Regions from separate parts of the Pseudarthrobacter sp. NKDBFgelt genome, predicted to be linked through region 1. Evidence: predicted binding sites of a transcription regulator. Region 1 holds the regulator's gene; the other holds the start of a gene.
What was found. Region 1 encodes LexA, which represses DNA repair genes until DNA is damaged. Its sites were predicted from a motif close to TCGAACANNTGTTCGA; they were not measured.
Positions count from the first base shown of each region.

Region 2: a site for LexA is predicted at 1,987-2,002, ahead of ACKAE7_RS14285 (DUF6504 family protein). Genes of this name have one in related genera too.

Region 1 is NZ_JBJURL010000010.1:35,035-40,089, reverse strand. Features, by position in the region: gene hflX (GTPase HflX) at 1-114, shown strand, start outside; gene ACKAE7_RS04450 (ATP-dependent DNA helicase) at 107-2,164, shown strand; gene lexA (transcriptional repressor LexA) at 2,314-3,048, opposite strand; gene ACKAE7_RS04440 (LysM peptidoglycan-binding domain-containing protein) at 3,374-3,790, shown strand; gene ACKAE7_RS04435 (histidinol-phosphate transaminase) at 3,864-4,982, shown strand; gene hisB (imidazoleglycerol-phosphate dehydratase HisB) at 5,043-5,055, shown strand, end outside.
Region 2 is NZ_JBJURL010000053.1:12,180-17,234, reverse strand. Features, by position in the region: gene ACKAE7_RS14290 (DNA polymerase III subunit alpha) at 1-1,621, opposite strand, end outside; gene ACKAE7_RS14285 (DUF6504 family protein) at 1,618-1,953, opposite strand; gene ACKAE7_RS14280 (hypothetical protein) at 2,116-2,505, shown strand; gene ACKAE7_RS14275 (chorismate mutase) at 2,525-2,845, opposite strand; gene ACKAE7_RS14270 (VOC family protein) at 2,865-3,287, shown strand; gene ACKAE7_RS14265 (SOS response-associated peptidase) at 3,330-4,091, opposite strand; gene ACKAE7_RS14260 (mycoredoxin) at 4,222-4,479, shown strand; gene ACKAE7_RS14255 (biotin/lipoate A/B protein ligase family protein) at 4,571-5,055, opposite strand, start outside.

The DNA.
Region 1 (5,055 bases):
GAGTCCGACGCCGAGATCATCAGCGTGGACCACGTGGAGCAAGGCACGCGGGCCGTGGTGATGGTCCGTGAAGGCTTTGCGGCCGAACTGGAACCCTTCGTCAGCAATGACTGACCTCGTGGCCAAGGAAGCCACGGAGACGGCTGGCGAGCAGTTCGTGATCGAACTGCTCGACCGGGCCGTTGCCGGCATGGGCGGGCAAAGCCGTGCCGGCCAGCATGAGATGGCCAGGCAGGTGGCCCGTGCCCTGGAAACGGGGGACCACCTCCTGGTCCAAGCAGGCACAGGCACCGGAAAGTCGCTGGCCTACCTAATACCCCTCATCGCGCACGCCCTGGAAAGCAACAAGCCCGCCCTGGTCTCCACGGCCACGCTTGCGCTCCAGACGCAGATCGTGGGCAGGGACCTGCCCCGGCTGCTCAAGGCCATCACTCCCGCGCTGGACAGGCCCGTCAAGGTGGCCCTGGTCAAGGGGCGGTCCAACTACGTCTGCCGGCACAAGCTGGAAGGCGGCTTCCCGAGCGAGGAACCGGCGGAAGGCCAGCTGTTCAGCCTGGGCGAGGACACCAGCGTCCCGCACTTTGCCGCAGCCGTTGGCGGCCCTTCGTCCCAGCTCGGCAAGGAAGTGGTGCGGCTGCGGGAGTGGGCGGAGAAGACCGCCACGGGGGACCGGGATGAGCTCCTGCCGGGCGTCACGGACCGTGCCTGGCGCCAGGTGTCCGTGACGTCCATGGAGTGCCTGGGCGCCCAAAAGTGCCCCATGGCAGCAGAGTGCTTCAGTGAACTCGCCCGCCAGGACGCTGCTGAGGCCGATGTTGTGGTCACGAACCACGCCATGCTTGCAGTCAGCGCCTTTGAGGGGCTGGCGGTCCTGCCCGAGTATGACGTGGTGGTGGTGGATGAGGCGCACGAACTCCAGGACAGGGTTACCGGTGCGGTGTCCGGCCAGCTGTCGGTGGCCATGGTGCACGCCGCTGCCTCCGGCGCCCGCAAGCACACCGCCATCACCGTTGACGCGCTCAACGCCGCGGCCGCCAACCTGGAGCTTGCCCTCGCCGGCGTGCCGAACGGGCTGCTGCCCAACGGACTGAATGACGAACAGCTGGACTGTGTGGACCAGTTGCGCGACGCCTGCCGGGCCGCCCTCTCGGATTCGAAGGGGGACAGTACTACAGCGCCCGACGGCGGCAGGCAGCTTGCGCGGTCCCGCCTGATGCTCATCCTGGAACTTTGCGAACGGCTCCTCGCTGCCCGGGAGAACCGCGAAGTAGTGTGGTTTTCCCGCGCCAGCTCCTTTGATCCCGCGCAAGGGTTCTCCCCGCCTGATGAGACAGCGCCGGCGTTGATCAACATTGCGCCCCTCTCCGTGGCCGGGCGGCTGCGGGAAGGCCTGTTCGCCGGACACACTGTTGTGCTGACCTCCGCCACACTGGCCATCGGTTCAGCATTTGAACCTGCCGCCGGCGGACTGGGCCTCGTGGGTGAGGGTGCTCCCCAATGGAAGGGCGTGGACGTGGGCTCGCCGTTCGACTACCCCAAACAGGGCATCCTCTATGTGGCAGGGCACCTGCCGAAGCCCGGCAGGGGCTCATCCCCGGAAGCGCTGGACGAACTCGAGGCGCTGATCCGTGCTTCCGGCGGCGGCGCACTGTGCCTGTTTTCTTCCCGGCGTGCCGCGGAGGAGGCCGCCGAGGCCCTGCGCCCAAAGCTGGACATGACGGTCCTGTGCCAGGGCGACTCCACCATGACGGCACTGGTGAAGCAGTTTGCGGACGAGCCCGACACCTGCCTGTTCGGAACCATGTCCCTGTGGCAGGGCGTGGATGTCCCGGGCGGTTCGTGCCGGCTTGTGGTGATAGACCGGATTCCTTTTCCGCGGCCGGACGATCCCCTGATGACGGCGCGCTCCCGTGCCGTGGCGCAGGCCGGCGGAAACGGCTTTATGTCGGTGTCGGCCACCCATGCCGCCATCCGGCTCGCGCAGGGCGCAGGCCGGCTGATCCGCTCCACCGGGGACAAGGGAGTGGTGGCGGTCCTTGACTCCAGGCTCGCCACGGAGCGCTACGCCGGGTTCCTTCGGGGAGCGCTGCCGCCGTTTTGGTCTACAACGGACCGGAAGACGGCAATCGCGGCACTGGAGAGGCTGGCCGGGGAAAACACCTGACGCCCTGGGCAGGGCTGGGCCTCCAGGAAGCCGGCCCTGTGCAGGGCCGGCTTGCCCAAGGGGGATCCGGCCAGCGCACTGCGCAGGGCCGGATGTGCCCTGGGCTAATGGGGCTGTGGGCTGGTTCTGCCTGGGCCAGTAGCGGGCGGTTACAGCGAGCGGAGGACTGACACGACCTTGCCCATGATGGTGGCGTGGTCCCCGAGGATGGGCTCGTACTGGGTGTTCTGGGGGAGCAGCCAGGTGTGGCCGTCGCGCTGCCGGAACGTTTTCACGGTGGCCTCGTCGTCGAGGAGGGCAGCGACGATGTCGCCGTTGGCTGCGTCCGCCTGGCGGCGGACCACCACCCAGTCGCCATCACAAATGGCTGCATCCACCATGGAATCCCCGGCCACCCTGAGCATAAACAGTTCGCCCTGGCCCACCAGCTGCCGGGGGAGCGGCATAACGTCCTCCACCTGCTGGTCGGCAAGAATGGGGCCACCAGCGGCGATGCGGCCCACGAGTGGGACCATCGCGGTGTCCAGGGCCGTGGGCAACTCCGTGACGGTGGCCCCGCCTGCGGAGATTCCTGCTGATGGCTGGCTGGCCGGCTTGGCCGCGCCGCCGTCCAGGGTCAGGGGCATGAGGACTTCCATGGCGCGCGGACGCTTAGGGTCACGGCGGAGGTAGCCGAGTTTCTCCAGCTGGGCCAACTGGTGCGTGACGCTTGAAAGGCTGGCCAGTCCCACAGTGTCACCGATCTCCCGCATGGACGGGGGGTAACCGTTCTCATTGACGGAGCGCTGGATGGTTTCGAGGATCTTTTTTTGCCGTGGCGTCAGGCCCTTGGCGGTCCTCTTCGGTTGCGCGGTTGCCCTGCCCCCGGCGGCTGCTGCTGCCATATTCGCCAATGCCTTTCGGTGTCCGCGGGGCCCCTTCCACGGCCAGGCCCTGGAGGATCCCGCCCCATAATGTCAGACCCTGCTGATCGACTGTCCGGGTGGTTGTTCTTTTGTTCAAAACTAGGCCAGCCACACTGCTTTTTCAAACATTTGTTCTAGCGAGTCTCGACAATGTTCGTTGATAGGTGCTAAAACTGAAGAAGCAAAGTTCGAACATATGTTCTACTGCGAACACGGGCCATTCGAAGATGGCGCCGGAACGCCCCTGCCGGGGCGCGGAGCAGAACATCCGGGCAGCACAGTATGGTCCAGGAGGGCTCAGTTCATGTCAGCTACATCTGTTTCGCGGGGTTCACGTCCACAGCTGCACTCAGTGCAGCAACTTCTGTCCCGGCCTGAAGGGCGGCAGCCGGAACGGCCGGCAGCCCTTCCGCCCCTGCGGCTGACCCGCCGCGGCCGCATCGTGCTGATCGGGATTCCCCTGGTGCTGCTGGCCGCCCTGCTGCTCTCCCTGGCCGGCTTCTTCAACTCCCCGGCGAAAGCCTCCGACTCTGCTGCGGACCTAGAAACGACGTCCGCGGTCAGCGTGACGGTCCAGCCCGGCCAGTCGCTGTGGGGCATCGCGGCCACCGTGGCGCCGGAGCGCGATGCACGTGATGTTGTGGCGGATATCGTGCAGCTGAACAACCTGTCCGCAGGCACGGTCTTCCCGGGGCAGCAGCTGTTCGTACCCGCCGCTTGATTTGGCACATGCCGAGGGCGAACAGGATGCCGTCACATTTTCCGGCACCCGGCACGGGCACTAAACTGTTCAGGTGAATGACCAGCTAGAACGCCTGAACCGGCTTCCCCTCCGCAGCAACCTCCGCGGGCTTACCCCTTATGGTGCGCCACAGCTGGACGTCCCCATCCTCCTCAACGTCAACGAGAATACACATGGTGTTCCGGCGGACGTGCGGGCTGCCATCAGCGCGGCGGTGTCCGAGGCCGCCGCAGGACTGAACCGCTACCCGGACCGGGAGTTCACGGAACTGCGGAAAGCGCTGGCGGAATACCTGGGCCACGGATTGGACGAGACCAACCTCTGGGCCGCCAACGGCTCCAACGAGGTGCTCCAGCAGATCCTCCAGGCCTTCGGCGGCCCCGGACGCACAGCGCTCGGCTTTCCGCCCACGTACTCCATGTACCCGCTGCTGGCCAGCGGAACGGACACCGAATACATCGTCGGTGAGCGCGCCGAGGGCTACGGCCTCAGCGCCGAATCCGCGGCGCGGCAGGTCAAGGAACTGCAGCCCAACATCGTGTTCCTCTGCTCACCCAACAACCCCACGGGGACGGGACTGGGGCTGGACGTCGTGGAGGCCGTCTATGAGGCCGGTGAAGCAACCCAGACCATCGTCATTGTGGATGAGGCCTACCACGAGTTCGCACACGACGGGACGCCCAGTGCACTGACGTTGCTGCCCGGCCGGGAGCGGCTGATCGTGTCCAGGACCATGAGCAAGGCCTTCGCGCTGGCAGGAGCCCGCCTGGGCTACATGGCTGCAGCACCCGAAGTTGCCGATGCGCTGCGCCTGGTCCGGCTGCCGTACCACCTCTCCGCCATCACGCAGGCCACCGCACTGGCTGCCCTCCAGCACCGTGAGGCGCTGATGGCGGATGTGGAAGACATCAAGAGGCAGCGGGACCGCATCGTGTCGGAGCTGACGCGCATGGGCCTCAAACCTGCGGCGTCCGACTCCAACTACGTCTTTTTCGGCGGACTGGAGAACCCGCACCGGGTCTGGCAGCAACTGCTGGATGCGGGCGTACTGATCCGGGACGTGGGGATTCCGGGCCATCTTCGCGTCACGGCCGGAACTGAGACCGAAACCACAACCTTCCTCACATCCCTGGAAAGCATCCTTGCAAGCCAGGCCACGCTTCCCGCCTAGACTGGAAGCAGCGGCGCTGGACGCCCTGAACCACCCCTTCTGCCCAAAAGGACCCAACGCATGAGTACCACCG
Region 2 (5,055 bases), on a different contig from region 1:
GGTCAAGCCGTTCCGTCAGGTCAACCAGCAGGTCAAGCTGCTGGTTGCCGTCCATTTCCCGCTGTTCCACCCGGCCGGCGAATTCCCGGAGTTCAGGTTTTTCCTGCAGGGCCTCGCGGAATTTCCGCGCGGAAAAACGCCACAGCTGCTTGGCAATCTCCCCCACCTCGTCGCCGTCCATGCCCAGGGCCATACCGGCATCCCGCACGGCACCCCTGGCCCGGTAGCCGTTCTGCATGCTCATCAGGGTGACCCGCTCGGACCCGAAACGCTTGAAAATGCGGTGGTAGACGTTGTGCCGCTCTGCGCTTTCAACGTCAATATCGATGTCCGGAAGGGTGGCCCGGTCCCGCGACAGGAAACGTTCAAAGATGAGGTCGTGCTGCAGGGGGTTCACCTGGCTGACATCAATCAGGTAATTGACCAGGCTGGAGGCGCCTGATCCCCTGGCTGCCGCACGCACCCCCATCTCCTGGATCATGCGTGATACCTCGGCGACGGTCAGGAAGTAGGAAGAAAACCCGAGGTTGCGGATGATGCCCAGCTCATGGTCGAGCCGGGAGAGCATCCTCTCTTCGGTAGCACCAGCAATTCCCGGAAAGCGCCGGCTGATACCGGCCTGGCACCGCTGCACCAGTTCAACGTGTGGATCCTGGCTGATCCCAATGACTGAGGCTTCGGGCACAACCGGCTGCTTCCAGCCCATGTCCGTTTCCGGATCTATCCGGCAGCGGTCGGCGAGCGCCTCAGTTTGCGCCATCAGCTGTTTCAGGTCTGCGGCACCGTATCCTGCCGCTGAAATGATCTCTTTGCCCAGCCGGAGCATTTCCGATGCGAATTTCAGCCACCCCTGCCCGGTTGGCTGCAGCAGCGGTTCATCCGCAAGTTCGGGTAGGGATTTCAGGGTGCGGGCTGAGTCGAGCACATCTGCGGTGGGGGCGCCGTCTGCTGCGCAGTACCTGACGGCGTTGGTCAGGACAGCCGGAACCTGATGCTCTTCGGCAAGCTTGAGCATCCGGACGGCGTGGGCGGTACTCAACGGCTTTCCCGGGGCGCTGAGCTGGGACACGATTTCGGCCACCAGTGTGCCTGGGGGCATTGCATCCAGCCACTGCTTGAAAAGGGTGCGCGGGCGAAGGTAACGTCGCCCTCCAATGGCCCGTCCGACGTCGGAATCAGGCCCGAGCAGGACAGTCAGCACCGGTTTGAGGGTTTGCGGATCGAGGGTGCGGGACGCCAGCTCTGCCCGGGTGACGGCTACCGGGACAGTTCCACCGGCTGTTCCCGTGGTGCGGGCGTGGGCATCGGAAATCAGCCTGCACAGGGCGCGGTAGCCTGCCCCGTTGTTGTGGCCCCGGGCCAGTACCACCACCCTGCCCGCCAGCTGCGTGCGGTGGTCGCCGTCGTCGTCGAATACGGCAAGGTCAACGCCAACGATGGGATCGATGCCTGCCGCCATGCATGCCTTGAGGTGCTTGATGGTTCCGTACAGCCCGTCCCTGTCCGTGCAGGCGAGAGCGGTTGCGCCGTCAGCGGCGGCGGCCTGCGCCAGTTCCTCGGGCCATGAGACGCCGTAGTGGGCGCTGAAAGCGGTGGAAACGTGAAGATGGGTGAAACTCATGCTGTCCAGGGCCGGAGTGCGTCATGGATACGCAGGAGCCGCCACCGGCCGCTGCGGATATGCCGGGTGAGGTCAAGGGTCAGCGGCTCTTCCGCGGCTTCTGTACCTCGCGCCGGGGTGGAGGGAAGCACCTGGACGCGCCAGATCTCATGGTCCACCACTCCGGGTCCGCTGCCCAGCGGTGCGCGGGTTTCTTCAGCCCACCATTGCCGGCGTTCGTACCAGCGCACCGGTTCAGCGCAGACGGCATAGGACCGCCCTGCCCACAGCAGGCCGCTGGGTTCACCGTCCGCAGTGCAGTCGACTTCCACGGATTCGCTGAACATACCCATGGCGCCTCCCGGAGTGGATCTAACTGGAAACATTCGAACACATATTCGAATGGAACCAGTCTACCCCTGCTCTGAACGGGAGCATAGATGGGTCGAGGGAGCGACAAAAGAGATTGCACAGGAAGGGTGGACGGACCGATCACCAGGGAGCAGGATTGTGCCATGAAAACCCAAGACGCACTTCTGAAGCAGGCAAGCATCACAGCCCAGGATTCCACCATGGTGGCCACGTTCGATATAGACGGCACCATCCCGGATTCGGGCGCCTATGTGGTGGGGCTGATGGGGGCCACCCCCGACTATTCCTCGCAGCGGAGGCTGTGTATTGAGTTCATGAACGGGAAGGCCATTGCCTTCTATTCCTTCAACCGCGAACAGGGAGTCGAGGAAGACTACGACCTGTCCGGGGTAACCCATTCAGAGAACAGCATCACCGGCAGCTTTCCCCTTGCCGCCCTGGACGGCCTGGGCAAGGGGCACCTCATGTCAGCCTTCAGCGAGGCGGAGGGCAGGGAGTACCAGCACGGCGTCCCTGTGGAGGAGAACCTGTAGTAAGCCGTTCAGGGAGGGCTTAGCTGTTCTCTTTGTGGACCTTCAGTTCCAGTTCGATGAACCCGGAGATCATGGCCCGGTACGTGGACTCGACGATGTCCGGGTCAATGTCCTTCTTTTCCGCGGCTGAGCGGACGTGTTCGATGATCCGCTCCACCCGGCCGGGCGCACGGACCTCGGCGTCGTCGCCCTTGAGCGTTCCGGCAATGCGGATCAGCCGTTCGCGGCGGGCGATGAGGGTGACGATCTGCTCATCCACTTCGTCAACAGCAACCCGGACGGCAGCGAGCTGTTCCTTGTCGGCCAAAGCATCTCTATCGTTTCCTTGAATTGTCGCCATCGTCTGACAGTATCGAAGCATGCAGCCAAGAGTCGACTTCATTTCACTGGGCGTCCGCAGTGTTGCCGCGTCCCGGGCCTTCTATGTTGACGGGCTTGGTTGGTCTGTCCACCGGGAAGTTCCCGGCGACGTGGTGTTCATCCAGGTGAACCACGGGCTTGTGCTGTCCCTGTGGGATGTGAGCCAGATGCAGGCAGACGCCGGCGTCACGGCGTCCGGGGGTGTCCCCTGCATCACGCTGAGCCACAACCTTCCCGGCACTGAGGACGTGGACCGCGTCATGGAGGAGGCCGCCGCCGCCGGGGCGGAGATCGTCGCCGAGCCCATCACCCAGCCGTGGGGCGGCTACAGCGGCTACTTCGCGGACCCAGACGGTTTCCGCTGGGAGGTGGCGTACAACCCCACCTGGGCAGTGGACGACGACGGCGCGGTCACCGTTTAGCCCTCCCCCGAGGTTTGGTCCGGGCTGCTGGAGGGCCCGCTGCTAGAAGAGTGCTTCCACGGGCCGGATCAGTTCCGGCCCGTTGTTCCTGACGTTGCCGACCTCTTTCCCTACGGACTCTACGTGCCAGTCAGCGGCCACGTCCTTGACCCCCGCCCGGACCAGGTCCACGAGTCCGGCCGGATCGTCGGCCTGGGGGTCCAGCCAGGCCTGCATCGTGGCTTTGTCCATGGGTAGGGGCACCCGGTCATGGAGTTCCGTGAGCTTTCCAAACACCGTGGACTCACTGCCGGGCGGGGGCGTGTCAGCGGTCAGGATGGACGTTGAGAGCAGCCACCCGCCCGGCTCCCCTGCCGGCCAGGAGGGATCCTTCCACCACTCATAGAGCCCCGCAAACACCAGGCCATGGCCAGCGCCCGGGTGCACGTAGTAGGGCTGCTTGGACTTCCCGGGCCCCTGCTTCCATTCGTAGTAGCCGTCTGCCGGGACAGCGCAGCGGCGGGACTGCATGGCTTTCCGGAACGCCGGTTTCTCAAGGACGGACTCGCTGCGTGCGTTGATCATCCGGGAGCCGATTCCCGGGTCCTTGGCCCAGGACGGGACCAGTCCCCAGCGGGCGACGTGGAGCTGGCGGACATGTTTGTTCCCGGACTCGCCGTCCACCAGGCGTTCCAGGACGATGGGAACCGCGTCCGTCGGCGCAACATTCCACGACGGCGGGATGCTGACCTCGTCCTCAAGCTCGGCGTCGAACTCGGCAAGGAGGTCCCCCACGGCGCGTGCCATTACGTAGCGTCCACACATGGCTCCAGCATGCCATCGGCGGCAGAAGCTGTCATCCAAGGAGGCCCGGCGGGCCCCAGTACCGGGGAATAGCGGACTGCACGCTACCGTTACAGGAACGAAACCGTTATCAAGCACAGAGGAGAGCTCCGTGGACTTCACTCCCGAATCCGGCACTATCACCATGTTTTCCACCACCTGGTGCGGCTACTGCAACCGGCTGAAGAAGCAGCTTGATGCCCAGGGCATCGGCTACACCGAGATCAACATCGAGGAAGTGGAAGGCACCGCCGAACTCGTGGAGCAGCTGAACGGTGGAAACCAGACCGTCCCCACCGTCCTCTTCCCGGACGGCACCGCCGCCACGAACCCTTCCGCTGCCGAGGTCAAGCAGCGCCTCGCAGCCTAGCCGGCACGCCACCCCGGCTGGGACCAACAGAACGGGACCAACATTTCCCAATGTTGGTCCCGTTTGCTGTGCCCGGCAGCAACCAGCCGGGTCATGCCCCCAGGCTGCTGAACGAAGCGGTTCTCAGCGGCGCATGGCCGGCATAAACGGAAAGCAGGGCTTCCTCCACGGCTGGGACATCCACGCCAGGCACAAGGTCGTCCACCGCCCCTGCCGTGGCAGGGTCCCAGTCCAGGCCCAGGGCGGCGTAGCTGTCGGTCAGCACTTTGCGGATCGGCGCCGAGTTTTCCACCACGATCACCGAACTAAACAGCCAGCCGCCGGCCACCACGCGCTGGGCCGTACCCACCAGTTTCACACGGTGCGCGCCGTCGGCCGGGTCCGTGCCGTGCACGCTGAACTCGCCGGGGCAGTATTCCCCGGGAATCTCGCCCACAGCCGCCTGCACGCCGACCCGGCGCAGGGCGTCCGCAAACAGCTCCCCGAAGTACCCGAACCTGGTTTTGGAACCGGCGATGGCATCCGGATCGGGTTCAATATGGTCCACCACCAGCGTGCCCTCGTGATAAGCGGCCG